2 regions of the Gottfriedia acidiceleris genome follow, and region 1 is predicted to be linked to the other one. Evidence: predicted binding sites of a transcription regulator. Region 1 holds the regulator's gene; the other holds the start of a gene.
What was found. Region 1 encodes LexA, which represses DNA repair genes until DNA is damaged. Its sites were predicted from a motif close to CGAACATATGTTCG; they were not measured.
Positions count from the first base shown of each region.

Region 1 (7,479 bases):
AAATGTAGATCCAATTAGTCATTTTATCAGCTCCAGTTTTTAACCATAGTATGAAGAAAGTTTAATAGTTGTTAAATACAAGAGGAGTAATAGAAATATGAAATTTAAATAAAAAAATAGTAAGTTTCTATTACTTATTCTACTATTTCCTTAGTACCAAGGTTGGAGCAAATGAATACTCTATAGGACAAGCACTTTAAGGAGAGGGTTAGTCTAATAGTGTCTAATACAATTAAATATTTTCAATCTGCTCAAGAGGTTTCAAAAAAGATTGGCTGGTTAACCGAAGTAATTTATACTCAATGGCAAGTAGAAACAGCACATTTTACGTCAAAAAATTTTAAGAAAAATAACAATATCGCAGGTCAAACATGGTATCCAGGCTTACCTCTTAGTAGTAGAGGAACAGCTAGACCTAAAAATGAGGGTGGATATTATATAAAATATAATGATCCTGTTCAGGGCTATGTTGATTTTATTTTAAATAATCCACTGTACAGTAAAGTCAAAACATACAAAACTGCTAATGAACAATTTCAAGCGATTGCTGATGCAGGTTGGGCAGTAGCCCCTAATTATGCAGATGTGCTCATCTCGGTTAATAATGCAAATATTAAAAATGGATTATATAAAAGGATTATTCAAATTGAATTACATCCTTATAAAGGGATCTTAAAAAAAGGATCAAGGGGAGAGCAAGTAAAGAAAATTCAGGAAAAAATAGGTGTTAAAGTGGATGGGATTTTCGGGATTTTAACCGAAAAAGCAGTGAAAGAATTTCAAAGAAAAAATGATTTAGTAGTTGATGGAATTGTTGGGGTAAAAACATGGGAGAAACTTTTCAATCCAACAAATCTATAAGGTATTTAATCATTTATAAAATGACCTGTATGATTTTAAATACAGGTTTTTTAATTTAAACCTACTACATAAAGGGATTGAAAGAATTTTATAGAAAAGTTAACAATAACGATCTAGGAAAGGAGAACGAAAGTGGAAATTAGAAATGCGGAAATGAATGATTGTGAATCAATCGTAATTCTAGATTCTCAAATTATATAAAGTCGAATTAGAGAACATCAAATTAAACGATCAATCGTAGAAAATCGATGCATTGTTTATGAAATGAATAAAAGGATAGTAGGTTTCATGATTTATCATAAATTTTTCTTTGGCCATTTATTTATTGATTTAATAATTGTTTCACCAAAAACTAGGAGGATTGGTATAGCTCAAAATCTCATGAAATATGTTGAAGCTTTTTCAGAAAAGAAATTATTTTCATCTACTAACAAATCTAATATCCCAATGCAAAAAGTATTTCAATCTCTAGGATATATTGAAAGTGGATTTATCGATAATTTAGATGAAGGAGATCCTGAATTTATTTATGTTAAATTAATAGATTAAACGATATTTTTGGTGATTTATTTTTTGATGAAGAATAAAAATATTTTATTACCCCAATTATTAGCCACTTTCCAATACCCATCTTAAATACTATATAAAATTATTCCCAACAGTTTCTCATACGTAGTTTGAAATAATCCTATCTTTTCATCGTTAAATTGAAAAGGTTTACTATTATTCACATAATTTAAAAAAATGTGTAAAAAGTCCTGATGCAATGATCGATTTGTTACTTTAGACTAATTAGTATAAAAAAATTTTAAATACATTCTTCCTGTTATTCTATTTTTCAGTACATGATGAATAGTAATAATATATAAATGCTCCAATTATATCACTACAAGGAGTGGAAATATGGATTTTAAAAGGGAATTCATCTTAAAAACAAAAGCAATATATAAAGAAACTGTTTCAGAAAATATGGCATACAGTAAGATGTGTGAGAAATTCGAATCATATTTTGTTGACTTAAAAGAGTCTTTAAAAAAGGAAATTGAAGTTTCCAATGGTGAGTTTGATATTATGATTGATAAAGATAGTGTTATTGAGGTCTTATTAAATCAAAGAGAGTTATTAATTACGATTGATGACGCTGGGGTAGTAGTTAGTATTAAATATTTTGACGAGGTGCAAAATGAACAGGTCGAAAATAAGATTGATATAATTGAATATGATGGTGGAGCATATAAGAGTCAAGTATTTCAATCACCTATTACTAGAAATATAATTGATAATTATTTAGCTATTGCGTTTAGAGATGATTTAGAGAAGAATTTTGAGAGTTATAGTGAATGATAAAGTGATTAATTTAGAAGTGATCTATTCCAACTAACGAATAGTAAGTCTAGAGCTTGGAACTTCCAAGCTCTTTTAATTTATTATCGTTCTTCCACTTGAAATCTTAAAACGGTTTTCAATTTTTCAGGTTGAGTTTTTCTTGCATCAGAAATGTAAATTTCTTTATGTGTTTTTTGAACTCTTTGTAGATGATTCACCATACAGAATTCTTCCATTAATTTAAAAGTTCTTGGCTCGTCATCATAGCTTCCGATGTGCATGGCTTGAACACATAAACCTTCAGTAATCGATTCTAGTTTTACGTTTGCTAGCAGTGGATTTTTCTTTTTTTGTTTAAGTTGATCTAAAATGATGTACGTTAAATCTTCTGTAACAAAGTCGGGTTGTCGTATCATTAATTTATATAGAAAATGTTCTTTATTTAAGTAGTCAAGTTTTCGACCTTCTTCATCTAAATCCCAAACACCTTCAAGAGGGAAGACAGTGTAATCAAAGTATCCTTCTGGAACTATACCTTTTTTGGGTAACATTTTAATGGCATATGCTAAAGAATAAAGCGCTTCGACATTTTCTTTAAATAATTCATTATTTGGATTACCTTTGCCTTCAATCGTTATATATTTAAAGGTTGGTATTTTAATTTTACTAGGCTTACTTTTTGGTAAATAAATTTCTTTTAAGCTTTTTCTCCACTCAAGTTTACTCACTAAAAAAACTCCTTTAATGATAAGTCAGTTTAGATTATTTTGCTTGTCTATACTTATGAAAAACAAAAAGCAATCACATAAAGATGTCATTGCTTTTAAAAGGTTTAATGATATGTACGATAAACTCCTATTACTTTTCCTAAAATTGATACTTGTTTTAATAAAATAGGAAACAGGGCATCATTTTCAGGTTGAAGTCTAAAATGGTCGCTTTCTTTATAAAAGCGCTTTACAGTAGCTTCACTATCTTCAGTCATGGCAACAACAATTTCGCCATTTTCAGCAGTGAATTGTTTTTTAACGATGACAAGATCGCCATTCAAAATACCAGCATTGATCATACTATCTCCTTCAACTCGTAACATAAAAACTTGTTCGTTAGATGGAGCGACAGATGTCGGTAAAGGGAAATATTCTTCTACATTTTCAACTGCAGTAATTGGAATACCTGCAGTTACTTTACCGATTACTGGAATGTTAATAATATCGTTATAGATTTCACTGTATGATGCTTGTACTTCATTCACAACAGTTGCTGTATCTCCAAGAATCTCGATTGCACGCGGTTTCGTAGGGTCTCTTCGAATATAGCCTTTTTGTTCTAGTCTCTCTAAATGACCATGTACTGTAGAGCTTGAAGCTAAACCAACAGCCTCAGCAATCTCTCGAACTGAAGGTGGATAACCTTTAATTTTTACTTCATCTTTAATATAAGCTAAAATTTCTGCTTGCCTTTTCGATAGTTTGTTCATTCGAATTTCCCCCTTGCCTATAAAGTAGATAATACGTTCCTCTTTATTTTTTTCATTATATCATGATAGGATAAGATATACAAACGTTAGTTCTATTTTTAATTAAAGTAGTTTTCGTGTTCGTATGGAGGGAACAGTTAATGAATGCAATAATTTACGCGAGAGTAAGTACAGCAAAGGATTCACAAGAAACATCATTGCATAGACAAATAAGTGAACTAACCGAATTAGGTGAGCGGATGGGAATGTGTATTCTAGAAACAATAGGCGAACAGGCTAGTGGGTATGAAGTAGAAAGAGAAGGGCTATTTCAGCTATTCCAAATTATAAAAGAGCATCAGGTTGATGCTTTGTTAATACAAGATGAAACAAGATTAGGAAGAGGTCATGCAAGAATCGCTTTATTACATTTTTTAAAAAGGGAAGGAATAAGATTATTTACCTCTTCACAAAATGGACAATTTCAATTAAGTGAAAGTGATGAAATGGTTTTAGAAATTTTAAGTATTGTAGAGGAATATCAACGGAAAATTCATAATATGAAAATAAAAAGAGGTATGAAAAAGGCAGTTGAAAACGGGTATAAGCCTCAAAAAAACTTAGAAGGTAGTTTAAACGCAGGTGGTAGAGATAAGTTGGAATTACCGATTTCCGAAATAGTAAGATTACGTCAAAATGATCTAACATTTGAAGAAATTGCTGCAACCTTAAAAGGATTTGGATATAACGTTTCAAAGGCAACTGTTAATAGAAGGTATAATGAACATATGAAAGAAATCTCCGATATTGAAAGCTAATGCAATTTATTGTAAGATGAGATACATTGAATAGAATATTAGACTCTGACTAACGATCACTTTCTTGGTGCATGCCTGCTAAGCGCGGTGCTCTTTACCCAAATGGTAAGATAGCTCGTCGTCAGACATTCTAGCAAAGAACATACAATTAATCGTCTGATTATTAAAGTGATGGAACTAACAATGAATAGATAAGATACAATTAAAGGAGAGGTTATTATTGGTTACTAAAAAAACTTTAGATAGAATAAATGAATTATCAAAAAAGTCAAAAGAAGTAGGTTTAAGTCCTGAAGAGAAAGTTGAACAAGATCAATTAAGAAAAGAATATTTAGCAGATTTCCGCTCTCGTATGGTCGATGAATTGACTTCAATTAAGATTGTTGATGAAAAAGGGAATGATATTACTCCTGCAAAGTTAAAATATGAAAAAGCAATGCGTAAAAAAAACTTACATTAAAAACATTTTTACAATATAAAATTTCATATTTTGTTAAAAATAATAGAAAAAGCAGAAGAATATTCTGCTTTTTTCTATTTCTTGGAAAGAATTTGTTAAAATTGTCAAAACTTAGTGTTAGTTATTGTAATAAATCATGGTAAATTATATGATAATATCTATGAATAAGCTAAAGGAGCGAAATTTATGTCTAATAATATTGAACAGTTAGCAATCAATACGATTCGTACATTATCAATTGATGCAATCGAGAAATCTAATTCTGGTCACCCAGGAATGCCAATGGGTGCTGCACCAATGGCATATGCATTGTTTGCAAAATTTATGAATCATAACCCAAAAAATTCAAAATGGTTTAACAGAGACCGATTTGTTTTATCAGCAGGCCATGGTTCAATGTTACTATATAGCATGTTACATTTATCAGGTTACGAAGTGTCAATTGAAGATATTAAAAACTTCCGTCAATGGGGAAGTAACACCCCAGGACATCCTGAATTTGGACATACACACGGTGTTGAAGCTACAACAGGTCCATTAGGACAAGGTATTGCGATGGCTGTTGGGATGGCTTTAGCAGAGCGTCATTTAGCAGGTACATATAATAAAGAAGATTTAAATATAGTTGACCACTTTACATACTCAATTTGTGGTGACGGAGATTTAATGGAAGGTGTTTCTGCAGAGGCAGCTTCATTAGCGGGACATTTACAGTTAGGGCGCTTAGTAGTTCTTTATGATTCAAATGATATTTCATTAGACGGTGAATTAAATCGTTCATTCTCTGAAAGTGTAGAAGACCGCTTTAAAGCTTATGGATGGCAAGTTATCCGAGTAGAAGATGGTAATAACTTAGATGAAATTACTGCAGCGATCCAAAAAGCTCAAGAAGAATTATCAAAACCAACTTTAATCGAAGTGAAAACAACAATCGGTTACGGTTCTCCGAATAAATCTGGTAAATCAAAATCTCATGGTGAGCCATTAGGAAAAGAAGAAACGATTTTAACGAAACAAGCGTATGCTTGGGGTTATGAAAATGCATTCCACGTTCCAGAAGAAGTATATGCACATTTTAATAAAGTAATCGTTGAAGCTGGTGCAAAGAAAGAAGCAGAATGGGATGCTACATTTGCAAAATACGAAGAAAAATATCCTGAATTAGCAGCTCAATTAAAGAATGCGATTGAAGGTAATATTACTGTAGATTTAGAAACAGCATTACCAAAGTATGAAGTAGGTAAAAAAATTGCGACTCGTTCATCTTCAGGTGAAGCAATTAATGCTATTGCAAACGTATTACCTAGTTTCTTCGGTGGATCAGCTGACTTAGCTGGATCTAACAAAACGTATATGAATGGGAAAGGTGACTTTACGAGAGAAAGCTACGATGGACGTAATATTTGGTTCGGTGTACGTGAATTTGCAATGGGTGCAGCCTTAAATGGTATGGCTCTACATGGTGGCGTTCATGCGTTTGGCGCGACATTCTTTGTGTTCTCTGATTACTTAAAACCAGCAATTCGCTTAGCAGCTTTAATGAATTTACCAGTTACTTATGTATTTACACATGATAGTATCGCAGTTGGTGAAGATGGACCTACTCATGAACCAGTTGAGCAACTAGCAGCATTCAGATCATTGCCTAATCTGAATGTAATTCGTCCAGCAGACGGAAATGAAAGCTCAGCAGCATGGAAAGTGGCTGTAGAAGCTAAAGACGCACCTACAATGTTAGTATTATCTCGTCAAGATTTACCAACTTTAGAGGGGACTACTACTGATATTTATAATAAAGTTTCAAAAGGTGCTTATGTTATATCTCCTGCAAAACAAGATAAAATTGATATTGTATTAATTGCAGCAGGTAGTGAAGTACAATTAGCAGTTGGAGCACAAGAAAAACTACAGGCAGAAGGAATTTCTGCATCGGTTGTTTCAATGCCTTCAATGGACTTATTTGAAAAGCAATCTGATGAATATAAACAATCAGTATTACCAAGAGAAGTTACAAAACGAGTAGCAGTAGAAATGGGGTCTTCATTCGGCTGGCATAAATATGTAGGATTCGATGGAGAAGTTATCTCAATCGATACATTTGGTGCATCTGCTCCAGGTAACTTATTAATGGAGAAATTCGGATTTACTGTTGATCATGTCGTTTCAGCAGCAAAAAAAGTATTACAATAAAAGGTAAAGATGGAAAAAGTAGGGAAAGAATTTTAAATTCTTTTCCTATTTTCTAAACTTTTTTCAATATAATACTTTATTAAAGATTTTTCGACAAAACTAGTTGGTTTTCACTCCTTAAAAATGACAAATATTTTGAATGGAATTTTATATAATCTTCCTTACAGATAGTTGTTGGGAGTGGACAAGATATGAGGGAATATAAAATTTTTTTAATTCGAGAACCACTGTCTATAGAATTTTATGGGAAAGAGCATAAAATATATCAACTAGTATATGAGTATTATTACTCATCTATTGAACTAAGGAAAATTATCGAAAAACAATTAGAATATATAACAGAACCAATACCATTATTTGAGCTA
Region 1 covers NZ_CP096034.1:2,756,635-2,764,113, reverse strand. The annotation lists gene MY490_RS13175 (L,D-transpeptidase) at 1-22, opposite strand, end outside; gene MY490_RS13170 (glucosaminidase domain-containing protein) at 220-861, shown strand; gene MY490_RS13165 (GNAT family N-acetyltransferase) at 1,126-1,410, shown strand; gene MY490_RS13160 (hypothetical protein) at 1,765-2,205, shown strand; gene MY490_RS13155 (GyrI-like domain-containing protein) at 2,289-2,915, opposite strand; gene lexA (transcriptional repressor LexA) at 3,020-3,667, opposite strand; gene MY490_RS13145 (YneB family resolvase-like protein) at 3,808-4,464, shown strand; gene MY490_RS13140 (DUF896 domain-containing protein) at 4,685-4,924, shown strand; gene tkt (transketolase) at 5,111-7,114, shown strand; gene sirA (sporulation inhibitor of replication protein SirA) at 7,306-7,479, shown strand, end outside.

Region 2 (7,479 bases), 690 kb from region 1:
GACAATATAATCCTGTACATTACGACCTGGTGCCCATTCCTTAATAAACTCATGTGAATCATCTTTTGGAACAATCCTTATTGCATTAAATCCTGCCAATTGAAGGTACTGCTCTAAATCTTTAATATAAGAAGATCCTGAAATACACCCTGAATAGAAGCTCAAGTCATTACGAATATCATCAGGTAAATCAGCTGTGAGAACAATATCAGAAATAGCTAAGCGTCCACCTTTTTTCAATACACGGTATGCTTCTTGAAAAACACGATTTTTATCTGGTGATAAATTAATTACACAGTTCGAAATAATAACATCGACAGAGTCATTAGCAACTGGTAAATTTTCTATCTCACCTAATCGGAATTCAACATTTTTAAATGAATTTTTCTCTGCATTTAATCTTGCTTTACTAATCATTTCAGGAGTCATATCAACTCCAATTACTCTTCCACTTTCACCAACTTTGCGTGCAGCTAGAAAACAATCAAATCCTCCACCGCTTCCTAAATCAAGTACAGTTTCTTCAGGTTTAATGTTTGCAATAGCTTGTGGATTTCCACATCCTAGCCCCATGTTCGATCCCTCAGGGACTGATTGTAGCTCCTCATTTGAATACCCTAGTTTATTTGTGTAGTTACTTAACGTATTATCAGTGGAAGAGCAGCAGTCAGTCGTTCCACAGCAGTCTTTTTCCAATACATTTAAAGCAACCTTTTTATAATTATCACGCACTGTTTGGCGGATACTATCTTTTTCTAATTCTTTCATAACAATTACCCTCTTTCATTTATATTGTCTTTCACTTAGTAAGACGTAATAAATGAAAAAAGGTCGCAGAATTTAGTAACTTTTTTCTTATTTATCACAACAAATATTTTTTTGTTGATAATCCAGGATGTTACCGTATTTATCAATTTGAAACTTACAACATTCTTCAAGTAATAATTTAAGCTGATTTCTCCCACGTTGAACTCTGGATTTAGAAGCAGAAACTGATAGTTCTAATCTCTCAGCAATTTCTTTATGTTTCATCTCTTCAAACTCATAAAGTCGAATTGTTTCTTGATATTTTTCAGGTAGGAGATTAATAAAATCGTCAATACAACAAGTAATCTCTTCATTAAAATTATCTTCGCCACTTTCAATTACTTTTTCTAACTCTTCTTTAAACTCTTCTGTTACCTTTGATGAACGATAATAATCTATGATTGAGTTTCTAGCGATTGTAAAGATCCATGATTTCAGATTTTTTTCTTCCTTTAACTCACCTAAGTTTTGATGAATTTTCAAAAACACATTTTGAAGAATATCATCGGCATCTGCTTTATTGTTAATTTTACCTTTAATAAAGAATAAAAGTCGCTCATTAAATTCATTCCAAAGCGCTTCAGTTTGAATTGTCACGATTTATCCTCTCCTTAAAACACTTACTATGTTTATTTTAAAAAAGGTATTCATTAAAAATATGAATACCTTTTAAACCTTAAATCTAAATTCAACGATTTAGTTTATGCATGTGGAAATAATCTTTTTAAAGCTTCTTTCATTTCAGGTTTTACATTAATCTTAGGTCTTGCCGTTTTAGCAATTTGTTCTGCTTCTTCAATTGTAGATGCTTTACCTAACATTAATAATGTACCTACTGCAACAGTTCCAGTTCGGTTACTACCACCTTGGCAGTGGAAATATAAATTCTTTCCTTCGTTATATGCACTAATTACATGATCAATTGACTTCTTAATAGATTCATCTTGATTCTCTGCATCATCAACAATAGGACTATGCACACGATTATATTTTGATTCTACTTCTGGAGCTTCTGCTCTTAAATCATAGATAACATCAATTTTTTCATTCTTTAATAAATCTTCTACATCGTCTGCTCCACCTATATAAATGCGTTCTTTTAATAATTCGTGATAATTTTTAGACATAATTAATCCTCCAAATAATATCTAACTCTAAATATTGCTTTCTTAGCAACAACTACTTCCACCTTGAATCACTAATCCTGCATCTTCACCTTCACCTTGTAAATCAAGAGTTACATCACTTACTATTTCAATAATAGAAGGTGCAATTGCAACATTTAAACCATTAATTGTTTGTACTACATCAGCTGATTCAGCAGGCGCAAGTTCTACACCCCAACTTGGTCCGCAGCAACCTTCTCCATTAGATGCAAAACGTAAAGTATCTACATTATTTTGTTTCATAACATTTTCAATAAACATTTTTGCTTTATCTGTAATAATCATTATTTTCTCCCTCGTTTTCACTTATTTTATTGTTAATTTTTGTAGCTCTTCATACCCTTTGATTTCATGTTTTTGCCATGGGACAATCACACAATTATTAGAAGAATATTTTTGGACTTCTTTGATCCATTGTGCTTCTGAAGATGCTCTACCACTTAAGATTGGATCAATTGTTTTAGTCGCATATAGACTCTGATTGATTACCCACCATTTTGGTTGAATACTAGCACGTAATAAATCTTGTTTTAATCGGTTCGCTTCAAAAACAGGGGTTGCTTCTGCTAATGTCACAATAACTACCGTTGTTTCTTTTGGATTCCTCAATCTAGGTAATAAATTTTTTACAGATTCAGGTACGTCTCCTTGAGACCTTTGGATTTCTTGATGATAAGTTTGAGTAGCATCTAATAATAAAAGTGTATGTCCAGTAGGAGCTGTATCAATCACTATTATTTCATCATTAGCCTTTTCAACAATCTCTGCAAATTTTCGGAAGACAGCGATTTCCTCAGTACACGGAGAACGTAAATCTTCTTCTAAATAAGCTAATCCTTCTTCGTCTAACATCTCCATAGAGGAAGACAAAACTTCTTGTTTATAATTCTGAATTTCAAGTTTTGGATCAATTTTACTGACAGAAAGATTCGAATGTTGTTCATTTTCTTTCATGACATATTCTAAATGGGCTGCTGGATCTGTTGTTGTTAAATGGACTTTTTTTCCACGTTCTGCTAAAGCCACTGCAATGGCAGCTGCGATCGTAGTTTTTCCAACGCCACCTTTACCCATAGTAAACACAACACGTTGATCTTGTTGAATTAAATCATCAATTAATGTATTAAACACTTCATAAGAAATGTCCATATCATCCACTGGTTTCACTAAAGTGAATTGATTATAATGGAACATTTTACGCAGATTCTCTATTCCCGTAACATTAAATGGCATTAATGGAATTATATATTGAGGTAATTCTTTTAAATCATTCGGTATTTTTTCTAATGCTGATTGTTGTCGTTCATAAAAAGCGATTGAAATTTCGTCGTCTATAATTTTGTCACTTAGTAAACCATTTATCACTAGCAATTGATTAGAAATACCCAATTCTTTTAATTCTAAAGAAGCTCTAGCTGCCTCATTAAGAGGTGATTCATCTGGTCTTGTTACAAGAATTAGTATTGTTTGTTTTATATCAGATAAAGCTTGAACTGTTGCTTCATAAGATTTTTTCTTATCTGCAAGTCCAGCTAATGGTCCTAAACACGACGCTCCATGAGTACTTTCTTCTAAAAATCCATTCCAAGCAGTTGGCAATTGAAGTAAACGAAGTGTATGTCCTGTTGGTGCTGTATCAAAGATAATATGATCATATTGATCGATTAAATTTTTATTTGTTAGAAGCGAAGTGAATTCATCAAATGCAGCTATTTCAACTGTACAAGCTCCTGAAAGTTGCTCTTCCATTTGATTTACTAAAGCTTCAGGTAGTTTATCACGATACGGTCCAATGATTTTCTCTTTGTATTCAAGAGCTGCCGTTTCGGGGTCTAAATTTGCTACAAAAAGATTACTTACCGAAGGTACTTGTTTTGGTTTATTAGTTAATGTTATCCCAAAAACATCTTGTAAATTAGATGCAGGATCTGTACTAACAAGTAATATTTTTTTCCCTTGGTCAGCTAAAGCAATAGCAGTTGCACAAGCAGTTGATGTTTTTCCTACTCCGCCTTTTCCAGTAAAGAATAAAAATGGTGTTAAGTTTAGTTCAGCTAAATTAAACTGTTTCATTTCTGTCACTTCTTCCTAATTACTTTACATTTAAATTTAAGCGTACAACTTTTTTCTTTCCTAAATCTTCTAATGAAATGCCAGTTAGTTCAGCAAATTCTTCGTTACTTGGATAAACACTTTCTTTAAAAACTTTACCATCAACAAGTACCAGTGGTAATACATCTGCACCTTTTGATTGAAGTAAATCGTTTACCAGTTTATTTTCTGTAAACATCCCAGGCTCTGAAGCTAGGTTATAGCGTTTGATGTCCACTCCATTTTGTTGAAGGTTATGAACTGCCAAACTCATTCTAATTAAATCTGGATCGACACTTGGACCGCAAACACCAGTTGAACAACACATTGCTGGGTCAAATATTTCTATTTTTTTCATTTATGAAATCCTCCTATAAAAAATAGCCGAGAATATTCCTCGGCTATTTAGTTCAATAATTAATTACTCACCAGTTTCAGCGAACTTTTTAATACGATCACCAATTTGGTCACGTACGTTTTGGAATACTGTCCATTCTTGACCAGCTGGATCATCGAATCCCCAGTGCTCGCGTTTTACATGTGGTGGTGTTACTGGACATACATCGTTCGCATGACCGCAAAGTGTAACAACTAAATCTGCATTATTTAAGATTTCATTATCGATTATGTCAGAAGTTTGGTTGCGAATATCAATTCCTACTTCGTCCATAGCTTTAATAGCATTCGGATTTACACCATGCGCCTCAATCCCCGCAGATAAAACATTCCATTCGTTTCCTAAATATTTTTTACCCCACGCTTCTGCCATTTGGCTACGGCAAGAGTTACCTGTGCATAAAAAGTAGATTGTTTTCTTTTCCATAATAAGTTCCCTCTATTCTTGTATTATTTTATAAATATAAGTAGCAGCAATTGCACCCAATGTTGTTGCAATTAAGTAAATCCATAAAGTCGAAACATTTCCAGACACAATTGCAGGTGCTAATGATCGTGCTGGGTTCATCGAAGCACCAGTAATTGGTCCTCCAAACATTGCTTCTAATCCTACTGTTGCACCAATTGCTATGGCAGCGAATGATGTATTAGCTTTTTTATGAAGTGCAGATGAAAAGATTACCAATACTAACAAAAATGTTAATAAAAATTCTAAAATAAATGCTTGTTGTGAGCTACCACGCGGTAACGTAGCACCTAAATATGCTACATTTCCAAACAGATAACAGATCGTAAAACTTGCTAAAACAGCACCGATACATTGAACGAGGATATATTTTAGAGCAGTTTTGTTATCTATTTTCTTTAATAGTAAAAAACCAATAGTAACTGCTGGATTAAAATGTGCACCTGATATATGTCCAAATGCGAAAATCAATGCTGATACTACTAAGCCAAATGTTAATGCTACTCCTACATGTGTAAGGTCCCCAGTCAGCTTATTTATGACTATTGCTCCTGTTCCAGCTAATACTAAAAAGTACGTACCTAGAAACTCAGCAGTAAGCTGTTTTTTCATAAATATTTTTCTCCCTCTCCCCAAAACCTAAAAATAAAAATTAACAATAAAATTACTCACAACATTTTTGTCTAACAGGACTGTTTTTGATTAATTTTTCGATTAGTTCTGTTTGTGCTGGTGTGTGTTCTAGAATATTGTGAATCATTGAATAGAACACTGATTCTTTATTTAAAGAATAGTAAACCCATTGACCTTTTTTTGTTTCATTTAGAATTCCACCAACTTTTAATTTGCGTAAATGTTGACTAATAGCTGGTTGACTCATATCAAAAGCCTCTACAAATTCACACACACAACATTCCTGTTGATCTAAAATGGCAACAATTGATAATCGAGTTTTATCACTTAGTAATTTAAATATGTCAGATACATCTCCAATCGATATTGTTGAAGTCACCATATTTTATCCTCCTCTCCTCCAATATAACCATTCGCTTATATAACTATGTGCTTATATTAACAACAAAAAATTAATATATCAACATATTTGAGGTGAATTTACATTAACTTTACATGTTTAATTCCCATTTGTTATTCCTTACACCTCTCAGTAAACTAGAACAAGTATTCTGTTTTTATCACTTTTTCTAAAAAACCCCATAAAATATTACTACTAAAAGAACGTTTGTTTGTATATAATAAGAACATTAGTTCTTAAATATGAGGTGAAAACCATGTACGATTATTCAATGTTTCCGAATGACATAATATTTTTTATTGATATGAAGTCCTTTTTTGCTTCTGTTAGTTGTCGTTTATTAGGCTTAGATCCATTAAAAGTGAAACTTGCAGTAGTTGGAGATACATCTAGAGAAGGTTCTGTGGTATTGGCAGCTACTCCTGAAATGAAAAAATTGGGTATAGCAACTGGCAATCGTTTGTATGAAATACCTAGACAAAAAGATATCCATATTGTTAACCCTTCTATGGCTACGTATGTAAAAATTTCAAATCAAATTGCTGAATTACTTCTCACAAAATATGTTGCTCCTATCGATTACATGCAATATTCGATTGATGAAATGGCTCTTCAATTAAATGGCTATGATCGTATTCATAAAATGCCTCCGCTCGAATTGGCTTATACAATTCAACAGGATATTTTAAATACTTTTGGTATTTTTAGTTCAATTGGAATTTCGTGTAACCTTTTACTAGCAAAAATATGTATGGATATCGAAAGTAAGAAAGTTCCTAGCGGTATTGCGCAGTGGACATATGATGACGTGCAGACGAAAATGTGGAAAATAGAACCTCTCAGTAAGTTTTGGGGAATCGCAAAAAAGACGGAAGAAAAGCTTAACAGATTAGGGATTACAACAATTGGTGAATTAGCAAGATTTCCGAAAAAAATATTAATTCAAAGATTTGGTAATGTAATGGGAACTGAATTACATCTACATGCAAATGGTATTGACTATTCACGTATAGCTGAAATGAAGAACTTTAAACCTGCGGATAAATCGATTGGAAAGAGCCAAGTACTTTTAAGAGATTATAAATCGCATGAAATTCCTGTACTCATATTAGAGCAACTTGAAGAAGTTTGTTACCGATTAAGGAGTCTAAAAAACTTATGCAGAACGATTCATTTTGGAATTGGGTACAGTCAAGGCGGTGGATTTAGTCAAAGCATGACGATTGATCGCCCTACCGATTTAACGAAAGAATGGTACCAAGTTTGCTTAAAAATTCTGAATCAAAATTATACTAATGAAGCCGTAAGAACAATATCAATATCTCTTAAAAATTTCGTTTCTACGGAATACGAACAATTATCATTATTTACAAATGAAAACAATCGATTAAAAGATAAAAAACTTACTGCTGCAATGGATGGAATCCGTAGAAAGTACGGTAAAAACAGTATTCTAAGAGCTGTAAGCTACTTGGATTATAGTACGATTCGACATAATAATAAAAAGATTGGAGGTCATC
Region 2 covers NZ_CP096034.1:2,066,033-2,073,511, reverse strand. The annotation lists gene MY490_RS10085 (arsenite methyltransferase) at 1-768, opposite strand, end outside; gene sigZ (RNA polymerase sigma factor SigZ) at 856-1,404, opposite strand; gene MY490_RS10075 (protein-tyrosine phosphatase family protein) at 1,509-1,934, opposite strand; gene MY490_RS10070 (adhesin) at 1,977-2,258, opposite strand; gene arsA (arsenical pump-driving ATPase) at 2,280-4,046, opposite strand; gene arsD (arsenite efflux transporter metallochaperone ArsD) at 4,066-4,422, opposite strand; gene arsC (arsenate reductase (thioredoxin)) at 4,486-4,890, opposite strand; gene MY490_RS10050 (MIP/aquaporin family protein) at 4,900-5,538, opposite strand; gene MY490_RS10045 (ArsR/SmtB family transcription factor) at 5,591-5,941, opposite strand; gene MY490_RS10040 (Y-family DNA polymerase) at 6,216-7,479, shown strand, end outside.
Region 2: a site for LexA is predicted at 6,160-6,173, ahead of MY490_RS10040 (Y-family DNA polymerase). Genes of this name have one in related genera too.